3 regions of the Oikeobacillus pervagus genome follow, and region 3 is predicted to be linked to each of the others. Evidence: riboswitches for the same ligand, from Rfam matches in the RefSeq annotation. Region 3 holds a riboswitch; each other region holds the start of a gene.
The links. A riboswitch is a leader RNA that binds a small molecule or an ion and turns the genes downstream of it on or off. The one in region 3 is predicted to bind S-adenosylmethionine.
Positions count from the first base shown of each region.

Region 1 (4,559 bases), on a different contig from region 3:
GATGATTTATTATCTTGAAAATGATCGTTTCGGACGATGGGTTGGAAAATGAATTTGTGGAATAGCAATCCCAATAAGGATAATCATGATTCCGGTCATTTGTAGGAAGGAAACTGCTTCCCCCAAAATAAATAAAGCTGCGACAATAGCTGCTGGAAGCTCAGCTGCCCCTACAATCGTCGCTAATCCTGAATCAATCTTAGGTGTTCCAATCGCGAAGAAGACAACTGGCAGGATCGTTCCGAATATCCCTAATAATAGGCCATATTTCCATAATCCAGTAGTCAAGACCCCATCTACAATCAAGATCGGTGAAACATAGAAAAGAACGAGAAGGAGCCCCCCGCTTGTAATAAAAACACTTCGTTGAATCGTCGGTACACCAGGTGCTACTTTCCCACTGTAAAAAATAAACAGTGCAAACGTGATCGCCGCAAGCAACCCATATACGACACCATCCAAATGTTCTCCCCATTGAAAATTCGTCGAACCAACTCCACCAGCTAACAATGTTCCAGCCCATAAAAAAACAACAGAAATCAATTTCTGGTTGGATGGCATTGCTCGATGATAAATCGCTTCAATTAAGATTCCAATCCACGTAAATTGGAATAACATCACAACTGCAATCGACGCCGGTACCCTTGCTAAACTCAATCCATAAAAAATCCCCGTCGCACTAAGCAATAACCCGACCGTCATTAAAGAACTGACATCCTTCCAACTCATTTTTACTCTTTTTGTAAAAAAATAAACAGCCATCAACATGGCAAGTCCAAAAAGGTACTGGCTTCCTGTCACTTGACCGACTGTAAATCCGGCTGCAATCGTCAGTTTTACAATAGAGGCATGGATCCCATAACTACATGCCCCAATCAAAACAAATAACGAATAGCGAAACTGATTCATCTTTTATGTCCTCCTTTCTCGATGACTTTTTTTAAAAGATGGTTGATTTCAGGAAAAAATACGATGTTTCACAATAAGTTCCATCTGATTTTTCCGCCGATGATCCATCACAATCTGCTATGATTCAATAAAGGAACAAAATAAGCCTTTTGCAAAGAAATAGGAGGGCCTTTAGTTGGCACTTCCCTGAATTTCAAATATACACATAGTATAGTACGTCTTTTCATGTTTCATCAATCCCTTTTAAATAGCCTGAATTTTCAAGATATACAAGAAGATTTCTCCTTGAAAAACTAATTCTGTAAATACTGTTAACCGATAGGAAGTAAAAGGGGTTTATAAAGATATTTCAGAAATTTCAAATTACACCTTGACGATTAATCCTAGATAGCATATGATTATAGTCAAAATTAATATTGTTGTTCTTATCCAGAGAGGTGGAGGGACTGGCCCAAAGAAACCTCAGCAACCAGCCAATTGGTCAGGTGCTAAATCCAGCAAACTACAACAATCGTAGTTTGGAAGATAAGGAGGAAATGATTACAGCCAATCAAGCCTTCTTATTATAGAAGGCTTTTTTTTATTATTGAAATCTGGAAAAAGGAGTGACTGAGATTGAATCTATTGGATCGACTAAAAGAGGAAGTGCTTACTGCTGATGGCGCAATCGGTACTCTCCTTTATTCATATGGGATTGACTTTTGTTATGAAGAATTAAACTTAACACAGCCCGACGTCATTAGACGGATTCACCAAGATTATATTCAAGCAGGAGCGGATGTCATCCAAACGAATACGTATAGTGCAAACTCGTTAAAATTAGCTCGTTACGGATTGGAAAATAAGAGAGAAAAAATAAATAAAGCAGCGGTTCAAATTGCAAAGCAAGCAGCTGGATTGAATGACACATTCGTTCTTGGGACGATTGGTGGCATTCGAGGTGTTCGAAAAAGTGATGCTACTCTTCAAGAGATTGTGGTCGCCTTTTGCGAACAAGCCGAAAGTTTACTTAGCGAAGATATCGACGGCCTTCTATTGGAAACATATTATGATTTAGAGGAAATTACAACGGTTGTGCATACAGCTCGGAAAATGACCGATCTCCCCATCATCGCTCAAGTGTCGATGCATGAACCAGGTGTGCTACAAAATGGGTTGCCATTAAACGACGCTTTATGCCAGTTAGAAGCTTTGGGGGCGGATGTCGTTGGCGTTAACTGCCGACTAGGTCCACATCATACAATTCTAGCATTGGAAGAAGTCGCCCTACCAAAGAAAGCTTTCTTATCTGCTTATCCGAATGCAAGCCTTCTGGATGTGGTCGATGACAGGATTGTCTATGAATCAGAAGCTGACTATTTTGGAAAGGCTACTGTTAAACTAAGAAATGAAGGTGCTCGTCTTATTGGCGGATGTTGCGGGACTACACCGAAACATATCGCTGCGGCGAAAAAAGCCTTACAGGGGTTACATCCGATTACAGAAAAGCAGGTAAAAGAGAAAACACCAATTTTGGTGAAATCCAGAAAAATATCGACAGTGCCTCCCCTCCATGAGAAAGCGAAAAATGAACGTTCTATCATCGTTGAATTGGATACACCGAAACATTTAGACACCACATCTTTTTTTGAAGGAGCAAAATGTTTACAAGAAGCGGGAATTGATGCGATTACGATGGCCGATAACTCCCTTGCATCCCCAAGAATTAGCAACATGGCGATGGCAACTTTATTAAAGTCAAATGATCAAATCCGTCCGCTTGTCCACATCACTTGTCGTGACCGAAATTTAATTGGCCTACAATCTCATCTAATGGGATTACATACTTTAGGTCTTCATGATATTTTGGCTGTTACGGGAGATCCAACAAAGGTCGGGGATTTTCCAGGAGCCACTTCTGTTTATGACGTTTCTAGTCTGGAATTCATCCAGCTAATCAAACAATTGAATGAAGGGATTTCTTTTTCAGGGAAATCATTAAAAGTAAAAACAAATTTTTCAGTTGCCGCTGCCTTTAATCCAAATGTTCGCATTTTAGATCGAGCAGTCAAACGATTGGAAAAGAAAATTGGGTTTGGGGCCGATTACTTTATCAGCCAGCCTGTTTTTACGAAAGAAAAAATTATTGAAATCCATGAAAAAACTAAGCATTTATCCACTCCAATTTATATCGGAATTATGCCATTAACAAGTTCACAAAATGCGGAATTTTTGCATAACGAAGTGCCCGGGATTAAACTTTCCGAAGAAACACTTAACCGGATGAAAGCTTGTGAAAATGACAAAACGCGGTCACATCAAGAAGGAATTTCGATTGCCAAAGAATTAATTAATACAGCTCACGAACTTTTCCACGGGATTTATTTAATCACTCCATTTCTTCGGTATGATATGACGGAAGAATTGGTCACATACATCCATGAGCTAGATGCCAAAAAGTTAGAAAGAGGGATTGTCCATGTCCATTCAACATTTAATTGAGAAAGAACTACAATCGCGAATATTAATTATTGACGGTGCAATGGGAACAATGCTACAACAAGCCGATCTTTCTCCAGAGGACTTTGGCGGTGAGGAATATGATGGCTGCAATGAATATTTGAACATCACTTCACCCAAAACACTCGAGAAAATTCATATGGCATATTTAGAGGCCGGTGCTGACATTATTGAAACAAATACGTTTGGTGGTACTCCCATCGTATTAAATGAATATGGTCTAGGTGACCAAGCCTATGAAATCAATAAAAAAGCGGTTGAAATTGCCAAATATTGCACTTCTCAATATTCAACTCCTAACCACCCTCGGTTTGTTGCAGGGGCAATGGGGCCCACTACCAAAACCTTGTCGGTGACGGGTGGGATTGATTTTGATACATTAAGTCAAAATTTTGAAATCCAAGCGAAAGCGTTGATCGATGGCGGATGTGACTTACTTTTACTTGAAACGAGCCAAGACATGCTCAATGTTAAAGCGGGATTCATTGGGATTGAAAGAGCTTTTGAAAAAACAGGTAAGAAAGTCCCTATCATGATCTCAGGGACTATTGAGCCAATGGGAACGACATTAGCGGGACAAAATATCGAATCCTTTTATTTATCCGTTGAGCATATGAAACCTTTATCTGTTGGCTTAAACTGTGCGACTGGACCAGAATTTATGACGGACCACCTCCGCTCACTCTCTGATTTATCAAAAGGATTTGTGAGTTGCTATCCAAATGCAGGTCTTCCAGATGAAGAGGGCTGTTATCATGAATCCCCCGAATCATTAGCGAAAAAAATTGAAGGGTTTGCCAAGAAAGGTTGGTTAAATATTGTCGGTGGCTGTTGTGGAACGACACCTGAACATATTCGCGCCATTCGAGAAGTCGTAAGTCAATATCCACCTCGTGTTCCGCAAAAAAAGCCACATGGACATGCAGTTTCCGGTATTGAACCGCTTCTTTACGATGATTCAATGAGACCATTATTTATCGGAGAAAGAACCAATGTCATCGGATCGCGGAAATTTAAACGACTCATCATCGAAGAAAAATATGAAGAAGCAGCAGAAGTTGCACGTGCTCAAGTAAAAGGCGGTGCGCATGTCATCGATGTATGCTTAGCCAACCCTGATCGCGATGAACTTCATGATATGAGCCAGTTCA
Region 1 covers NZ_JAUSUC010000023.1:15,841-20,399, forward strand. Annotated here, with positions in the region: gene J2S13_RS09950 (EamA family transporter) at 10-909, opposite strand; SAM riboswitch class I at 1,332-1,441, shown strand; gene J2S13_RS09955 (bifunctional homocysteine S-methyltransferase/methylenetetrahydrofolate reductase) at 1,525-3,390, shown strand; gene metH (methionine synthase) at 3,368-4,559, shown strand, end outside.
Region 1: another riboswitch for S-adenosylmethionine. It lies ahead of J2S13_RS09955 (bifunctional homocysteine S-methyltransferase/methylenetetrahydrofolate reductase); the one in region 3 lies ahead of J2S13_RS07575 (methionine ABC transporter ATP-binding protein).

Region 2 (4,559 bases), on a different contig from region 3:
GAAACCGTCCGCCATATCATTACACCATTACTAGATTTCATGCAGACGATGCCGGCATTCGTTTATTTATTACCAGCCATTTTCTTTTTTAACATCGGAATGGTGCCAGGTGTAGTGGCTTCGGTCATTTTTGCGATGCCACCTACGATACGCTTAACGATTTTAGGAATTAAGCAAGTGCCTGAAGATTTAATTGAAGCAACCGAAAGCTTTGGTTCAACCACAGGTCAAAAACTAATGAAAGTACAACTTCCATTAGCCATGCCTACCATTATGGCTGGATTAAACCAAAGCATTATGCTCGCCCTTTCCATGGTCGTAATCGCCTCCATGGTGGGAGCACCAGGCCTTGGTGCAGAAGTGTATCGAGCCGTTACACAGTTACAAATCGGGACCGGTTTTGAAGCGGGACTGGCAATCGTAATCGTTGCCATTGTTTTAGACCGAATAACCCAAAATATCGGGAAGAAAAAACAAGGAGGAACCATTTAATGTTCAAAAATATTTTAAAAATAAGTGCTGCAGCCTGTTTAACAATTGGTCTAGCTGCTTGTTCAAGTTCAGATGAAACGAGTAAATCTAAGGATGAGAAAGCTAGCTCTGTTGGTGAAAGTGTAGATTACAAAATCACCGGAATTGACCCAGGTGCGGGAGTAATGAAAGCAACCGAAAAAGTAGTCAAAGAATATGAATTAAATGACTGGGAAATTGTTGAGGGATCAGGAGCCGCAATGACAGCAGCCTTAAAAAAGGCCTATGACAAAGAGGAACCTATTATCGTTACAGGGTGGATTCCTCACTGGAAATTCTCAAAATTTGATCTTAAATTTCTTGAAGATCCAAAAGGTGTTTATGGCGAAGAAGAAAATATTCATACGATCGCAAGAAAAGACTTGAAAAAAGATCTACCAGAAGCCTATAAAGTGTTGGATCAATTTAACTGGACATCAGACGATATGGGCGAAGTCATGGTGAAAATTGAAGATGGCATGAAACCAGATAAAGCCGCTGAACAATGGATAAAAGACAACAAAAACCTTGTTCAAAAATGGACAAAAGGGGTAAAAGAAGTAAAAGGTAAAAAAGTCGAATTAGCCTATGTAGCATGGGCAAGTGAAATCGCCAGTACAAATGTTCTTGCAAAAGTGTTAGAGGATCTTGGCTTTAAAGTAACATTAAATCAAGTGGAAGCAGGTCCAATGTGGACAGCCGTAGCTGATGGTAGTGTTGATGCTTCCGTCGCAGCATGGCTTCCAGTGACACATGAAGATTATGCTAAGAAATTCGATGGTAAATTTGAAGACTTAGGGGCAAACCTAGAAGGAACTAAAATCGGCTTAGTTGTTCCAAGTTATATGGACATCAATTCTATTGAAGATTTAAAATAATTAGGTACAAGGAAACCACCATCAAGGTGGTTTCTTTCTGTTTGATGGAAAATTCCCCTCTGCAAGATTGCCCTTTATATTTCACATCGATTGTCTAATCTCCCCCTTCCTTTTCCGACCTCCCTCATACCGATCCAAAAGTTTAGGAGATTTTTGAACTAGCTAAGAGAAATCTATCGCCTCCGGACGTCCGGTCAGCAAAAAATTATTTTTTTTCTAACGGAAATCTTTGTTTCATCGTTTGATCAATTTGCACAATTTGTCCTTCATGAATCGTAATCTGAATCGTTCCAAATTCTATCCCTTTTAATGCTTTTAAAATAATATTGACCTTTTCCGTATCCTTTAAAGAAGGGTTGCCCATGATCATTCCCCCTAACCTTTCCCTATTCATGTAAAAACGACCCCTGAACAAGAGGCCGCAATCATCTCCCTTTCCTCTTATCTTTCAGGACGATTCCCTGCTGGATGAGGCACCAGTTAACATAGCTAATGGTTGCCGAGACATCATCGGTCCAGTTCCCTCCGTCTCTCTTTATAAGAGTGATCAATCATTGATTGTCTTTATTGTATGTTGACAATTCCTAGTTGTCAACTGTGTTTACTTAAATTTATAAAAAAATAGGAAATTCATAACAAAAGTCTCCGTTTACAGACGATTGAAAAGGGATGTTCGCCGGTGAACATCCCTTTTTTTGCATTTGGATTGTCTTTGTTATGTTGATTTGAGTGAAAGTAATGATATTGAGGTGATAAATTTAGCATATTTCCCGTTCCTGTTTGGGCTTATTCTAAGTGGAATTGGTGATTTCATAAGTCTTTTTAAGTTATATATCCCGTTATTTGTTATTTGTATATTAAAAATTAACTATATTGTTTAACTTTAGCAATCTTGCTTTTCATGAGCTGGATGGCTTCATTATATTCTTTTTCCAACTGGTCGATAATTTGGGCCGTTGTCTGGATTTCTCTTATGGCCCCCACTCCATGACCTGCTGACCAAATATCACGCCATGCTTTTGTGTTGGATTGTTTATGCATACTATCAAACTCAATTTTCTCTTTCTTCTCTAATTCCGCTGGGTCTAGGCCTGCGCGAATGATACTCGGTTTTAGCATATTCGCATTAACACCTGAAAAAGCATTCGTTAACATAATGTCCTCCTGAGTGGAGTCGACAAGCATTTGTCGATACTCATCATTAGCCATGCTGTCGGTTGCTACAATAAAGCGTGTCCCCATATAGGCGAAGTCTGCACCGGCTGCCTGAGCTGCTAATATCCCATATCCTGTCGAAATTCCGCCAGCCAAAATGATAATTCCATCCCAAAAAGAGCGGACTGTATCAACAAAAGAAAAACTATTGATATTTCCTGAATGTCCACCTGCTCCAGACGCCACCAAAATGAGTCCATCTACTCCAGATTCAGCTGCTTTTCGAGCGAATGAAGCATCACTCACATCTGAAAAAACAAGTCCACCGTAATTATGAACAACTTCCACTACTTTTTTCGGATTACCTAATGACGTAATCACAAGTTCAGGCTGATATTTACGTATCAAATTCAATTCTTCCTCTAGACGACTATATGAACTATGGACGACAATATTCATTGCCCATGGCGCTATTTTTCTATTGGGCTCTCGTTTTTTCGCTTCTGACAATTGTTCTGTTAATTGCCCCATCCATCCATCTAATTGTTCAATTGGACGAGCATTTGGTGCTGGAAATGACCCAATAATCCCATTCATACAACATTCCTTTACAAGATCTGGTCCTGAGACTAAAAACATTGGAGCAGATATTGCCGGCAACCTCATTTGACCTAACCAACGATTTAATAATTCCTTGCTCACATCTCTTCCTCCCTTAATTAGAAAATTCTGATAAATGAAATCTATCCTATTATAATTTATTCAATTATCCAGTTCAACTAATTTGTAAATCGTACTTTTATATGTTTTTGGAGCTTTAAATGTTTTTCAAGCTCCAAAAACTTTTCATTCATTTCCTCATATAAAGCCAATTGTTTTTTCCTATATGCATCAATCGTTCCGGTCGGATGAAGAGCTAAATTTATGTATTGTCGATAAAGGATATGTGCATCCAAAAGTAAAGAATAACATGTAATATAAGGCTCTGGTGGCTCTGGAAGATCCTGTAGTAGTTGGCTAGATGTTTCATATCCTTTCTGTAATTCTTGAATTTGTTCTGAATAATTGGTTTTTAGCTGATCCCAACTATTACTTTCCTGATAAAAAAGAGGATTCTCCGGAGGATTTCCAATATTCTTCTCGTAATGTTGTATTAAATCATTTGCAAGTTTTTTATTTCGAGCCATTAACAAATAAATATGATTCATTTTCCTCACATATCTCTCCTCTTTTCTTTCCACCGAAAAAGGACTGAAAATAAGAAAGATGATTATTACCAATAAGATAAATAACACCGTAATCATGACGATTTTCCTTTGCATTAACTTAGTTTGTAATTCAGCCATTTCCTGCACCTCTCTCTTCCCTGCCTATTACCCTATACCCATTCTTACGAAAAATTAGACGGAAAGTTTCATCATAAGGCGGATTAATTCAAAAAAAGGAGGGAAATAGGGGATATTTCCACATAATAGACAAAATTTCGATCTTTTTTTCTTTTCCATGTTAAAAAAAGGAGATTTGCTATGATTTTGTCTATTTTTATAGTATAGTATTTTCAGAACATTAAAATAGCTCACACCAGGAGGGATGAAGATGGATTGGATCCGTCAATACCAAGATAAAAGAATGTCAGCTCAAGATGCTGTATCCTTGATTGAACCCGGAGACGATATTATTACTCCTATATTAGTAGCAGAACCCCCTACTCTAATGAAAGCATTAGAAACTCATATGGGGTTACGAGGAAATCGCCTTTTCCAAATGTTCACACCTAGAGAAATCATTTCTGTACCAAGAGAACGACTTCAAATTATTAGTATGTTCATGGGAGCGTATGAAAGAAAAGCGTTTAATGAAGGGAAAATTGACCTTCTTCCAAACCATTTTTCCGATGTTCCAAAGCTACTGAAACAATTCACAAGTAATCAAGTGATCATGGCTGTTGTATCTCCAATGGATGAAGAAGGATATTTTTCATTAGGAACCAATTGTGATTATACAGTTGAAATGATT
Region 2 covers NZ_JAUSUC010000061.1:1,168-5,726, reverse strand. Annotated here, with positions in the region: gene J2S13_RS15220 (ABC transporter permease) at 1-492, shown strand, start outside; gene J2S13_RS15215 (glycine betaine ABC transporter substrate-binding protein) at 492-1,388, shown strand; gene J2S13_RS15210 (YezD family protein) at 1,594-1,752, opposite strand; SAM riboswitch class I at 1,827-1,932, opposite strand; gene J2S13_RS15205 (NAD(P)H-dependent flavin oxidoreductase) at 2,253-3,245, opposite strand; gene J2S13_RS15200 (hypothetical protein) at 3,323-3,889, opposite strand; gene J2S13_RS15195 (acetyl-CoA hydrolase/transferase family protein) at 4,140-4,559, shown strand, end outside.
Region 2: another riboswitch for S-adenosylmethionine. It lies ahead of J2S13_RS15210 (YezD family protein); the one in region 3 lies ahead of J2S13_RS07575 (methionine ABC transporter ATP-binding protein).

Region 3 (4,559 bases):
GCAGTGAGAAAAGTATAAAGCCATTTTTTCATTAGAAAATCCTCCTCGTTATCGTTTATCTATTTTATTTGTAATCAAATCACCCGTTATTTGAATAATAAAGACAATGATTAAAATAATGATGGTAGCAGCAAGTGTGACATCATTTCTGCTTCTTTGGAATCCATCTAAATAAGCTAAATTCCCTAATCCACCTGCCCCAATCACTCCCGCCATTGCAGTGTACCCTACTAAAGCAATAGCTGTTACAGTAATTCCAGAGACTAATGCCGGCATTGATTCTTTCAGCAGCACCTTCGTAATAATCGTGCTGATATTCGCTCCCATCGATTTAGCGGCTTCAATTACCCCTTTATCAATCTCACGTAAGGCAATCTCCACCATTCTCGCGTAAAAAGGAGCAGCTCCAATAATAAGGGCTGGCAATGCAGCATTTTCCCCGATGATCGTTCCAACAATCACATTTGTGAATGGAATCAATAGAACGATTAAGATAATAAATGGAATCGAACGAAAAATATTTACAAATGCTGCTGTTACAGCATACACCGCTTTGTTTTCCCACATATTCCCTTTAGATGTTAGGAATAATAATAAACCTAAAATAATTCCAAGGATAAAAGTCGCAACAACCGCTACTCCTGTCATATATAAGGTCTCCCATGTGGCTTCCCACATGATTGCCCAATCTACGTTTGGAAACCATTCCTTAAGCATGGGTGATGACCTCCGCCTCTACTTTATGTTGTTCTAAGTATGAAATGACATTTTTAAGTTCCGCTTCATCTCCATTGATATGGATGTACAATGTTCCGTACGCTCCGTTTTGTGTTTGCGATACTTTCCCTTGAACAATATTAATGGAGACTTTAAACTGACGGACAATCTCTGTAATGATCGGTTGTTCAGCTGTTTCACCCAAAAAGAAAAGCTTAATGACTTTTCCAGAAGGATAACGCTCAAGTAGATTTTCAATGGTTTCCTTCGATTCCTCAGGTTCAGCCACTTGTTGTACAAACCGTTTGGTGATCGGTTGTTTTGGTTTTTTAAAGACTTCAAGTACTGGACCCTGTTCAACGATTGTTCCCTGCTCCATCACTGCGACACGATGACAAATTTTTCTTATGACATGCATCTCATGTGTAATCAAAACGATCGTTAATCCTAATCTTTCATTAATATCCACTAATAAATCTAATATTGAATCGGTTGTTTGTGGATCTAAAGCGGATGTCGCTTCATCACATAAGAGCACCTTGGGATTATTAGCTAATGCCCGAGCAATCCCGACTCTTTGCTTTTGACCTCCACTTAATTGGGAAGGATAAGCATCTCCACGTCCCTCTAGGCCGACTAATTTTATTAATTCATTGACCCTTTGCATTCTTTCTTTTTTCGGAACCCGAGCAATTTCAAGGGGGAAGGCAATATTTTCCTTTACCGTGCGCGACCATAATAAATTAAAGTGTTGAAAAATCATACTAATATTTTGCCTTGCTTTTCTTAATGTAGCGCCTTTAATTTTCGAAACAACCTGATCTGCCACGCTAATTTCCCCACTAGTTGGGATCTCTAGCCCATTTAACATTCGAATTAACGTGCTCTTTCCTGCGCCACTATATCCGATAATTCCGAAAATTTCCCCCTGTTTAATAGCTAGATTAATATCTTTTACCGCTGTAATTTCACCATTCTTCGTAGAAAATATCTTCTTAACACGCGAAATATGAATGATATCTTTCGTTTCCATTAGACCACCTCTTTCACTAGCATCTTGCCTGAAATTAGCTTCAATAAAAAAACCTTTCTGCCGAATGACAGAAAGGTTTAACGAACGATCACGATATTACCTTCCTCTCATCTCTCAAAAATAATTTTGTGTGAATTGGCACCTTTTCAAAAACTGACGGTTGCCGGGCTTCATAGGGCACATCCCTCCACCTCTCTTGATAAGAGTAAATACAACTATATTGATTTGATTAATGGTAATATTAACATTCCTAGATGAATAGTGTCAAGACTTTTTCCACAACCCTTTTATTTATTTAAAACATTCTTTCAATTATGCAGGTTCATTTTTTAATTCATATTCTTTGCAAAGCCATAGGATCGATTCCAGCAGTAAGAGTGATCGATAGGAGCCATGATAAACTAATTCTTTTCTCTTCACTAATGTTTGCAAACGTTCTTTTCCCAAGAAGGCCTGTTGAATAGAAGCATACTTTCCCTCTATTAAAATTGGCACATGGTCAACTACATGATTGGAATAAATGATTTCATTCTCTGAAAAGGAAATGATCCAAGCTTGCTGTTCACATTGGATACAGGCATCTAAAAATTGCTCTGGAAGTAAAGAAGTAATATGTTTTCTTTTTCTACATTCTTTTTTTAAGCGATTTAGTATATTCTCCATACCCTCACCTCAAACAGATTTCTTTCTTACCTTTTTCCTGTTGTTGAGGGGAAAAACCTTTATGTTTCGTTCGACAATTTTTCTGCCCATCCAATCAAAACGACATAATCCCCAAAGGTCCTACAAATAAAAAGCGCCGGTCTAGGAATATTAAAGTGAAACTGCATTCAGTGGGGGGTTCTTCATTCACCACTGAATGCGGGATAAACATTTCCCGAGAAATATGTTAAATCGTGACGAAATAATTCTAAAAAAAGTGAGGCCACACCAAATAAAAAAGCACCATCTATTGGTACTTCGTTAAAACATGATATAAATGTGGAACTGAATGAAAGGCATATATTTTCTCGACTACTTCTCCGTCTTGAAAAAATAAAAGACATGGAACACTCTCAATCAGGTATTTGGTTGCCAATTGTTCATGGAAGTTCAAATCTAACTTAGCGAAAGGAATTCCAGGAAGGAGCTCACTTAACACTTGAACCATCTTCCCCGCTACTTGGCATGTTCCACATAGGGGGGTGTATAAATATAAAACTAGTTGAGGAGGTTCTTCTAGTAATTGTTCTACAGGCTGTTGTGACCAATCTTGCACCATCATTTCTCATCCTTTTCTACATACTTGGAATGGACATCCAAATTTGCACTTAATAATACCGAACATAAATGCCAATAAGGAGCGGTTGCGACTTCTTTGTACATACGGTCAATGTATAAATGCTTTGCTTCTGGAAATTCCTGTTTGAACAGTTTGCGAAGCTTTTCCCCTGAATCATCGGCATCCACCAAAATATAGACATCTCGCCCTAATAATTCATCGACCAATTCATCGATCTTGGTTAACCCGATGGTACCATTCGTACAAATAATTTCGACCGGTTCTTTAATGACTGTTTTTATTTTTCTTTTGTCTGTTGTCCCTTCTACAATGATTACCTTTTCCTCAACCAGATCCAATTCCACCACTCCTTACTGTTCATTGTTATGTTCTATTTTCACTCACTTGATTCATAATTGCAAAGGATTCACTTTTGACATTACAAATGCCTAAGCGCCTGCCCATCGGCGGACGGGCTTCGTAGTTTTTGACTGAGATAAAGGAAACTCTGTTCAAATTTTATCTTTTTCTAAAAAGCTAAGAAAGCACCCTCCATCTTAAGGGTGCTTGATGAATTTCTATTCTTCTTTTTCCTTCTTCATCGGATTCATTTTTTGAGCTGCTTGATACATTTGGTCAAAACGATCGGCTACTTTTGCAAAAATAGATTCAGGTTGGAATTCTCCTAAGTTTGTAAGGGGATAACCAGCACTAACACCCGTTAGAATTTCAATTCCTTCTGTAATATTTTCTACCGCCCATACATGGAATAATCCCTTTTCTACCGCATCCATTACATCATCATGGAGCATTAAGTTTTGAATATTTTGTTTCGGGATCATCACACCTTGTTCACCCGTTAACCCTTTTTCTTTACAAACATGATAAAATCCTTCAATCTTTTCATTTACTCCACCGATCGGTTGAATTTCCCCCCATTGGTTCACAGATCCTGTGACAGCAATGCCTTGCTTAATCGGAACTCCTGATAAGGAAGAAAGTAACACATAAAGTTCTGTACTTGAGGCACTATCCCCATCAATCATTTGATAGGTTTGTTCAAACGTGATGCTTGCTGAAAGGGGAATTGGCCGATTTTTTGCGAATAAGCCTGATAAATAACCTGTTAATATTAATAATCCTTTATTATGAATTTGCCCGCTTAAAGAGGTTTCTCTTTCAATGTTCATGATCCCTGATCTTCCGGCGAAAGTTTGAGCGGTGATCTTACTAGGTATTCCAAAGGTGTATTCTCTCGTTCCCATTACGGCAAGTCCGTTAATTTGGCCAACACGAGCTCCATCTGTATCCACCATAATCGTACCGCTCACAATCATTTCCTTATACTTTTCAAATATTCGATTGGAACGATACATCTGTTCATCAAGAGCTTTTTTAATATGAATATCATCTACATATCGAGAATTTTCGCGGCTCGCCCAATAACTAGACTCCACTAACAGCTTAGTAATCTCCTGGAAACGAGTCGATAATTTTCTCTGATCTTCCACAAGTCTCGAACTATAGTTCATAATCTTCACTACAGCT
Region 3 covers NZ_JAUSUC010000015.1:23,888-28,446, reverse strand. Annotated here, with positions in the region: gene J2S13_RS07585 (MetQ/NlpA family ABC transporter substrate-binding protein) at 1-32, opposite strand, end outside; gene J2S13_RS07580 (methionine ABC transporter permease) at 49-717, opposite strand; gene J2S13_RS07575 (methionine ABC transporter ATP-binding protein) at 710-1,735, opposite strand; SAM riboswitch class I at 1,855-1,956, opposite strand; gene J2S13_RS07570 (hypothetical protein) at 2,063-2,413, opposite strand; gene J2S13_RS07565 (thioredoxin family protein) at 2,700-3,011, opposite strand; gene J2S13_RS07560 (toprim domain-containing protein) at 3,011-3,370, opposite strand; gene J2S13_RS07555 (Lon protease family protein) at 3,590-4,559, opposite strand, start outside.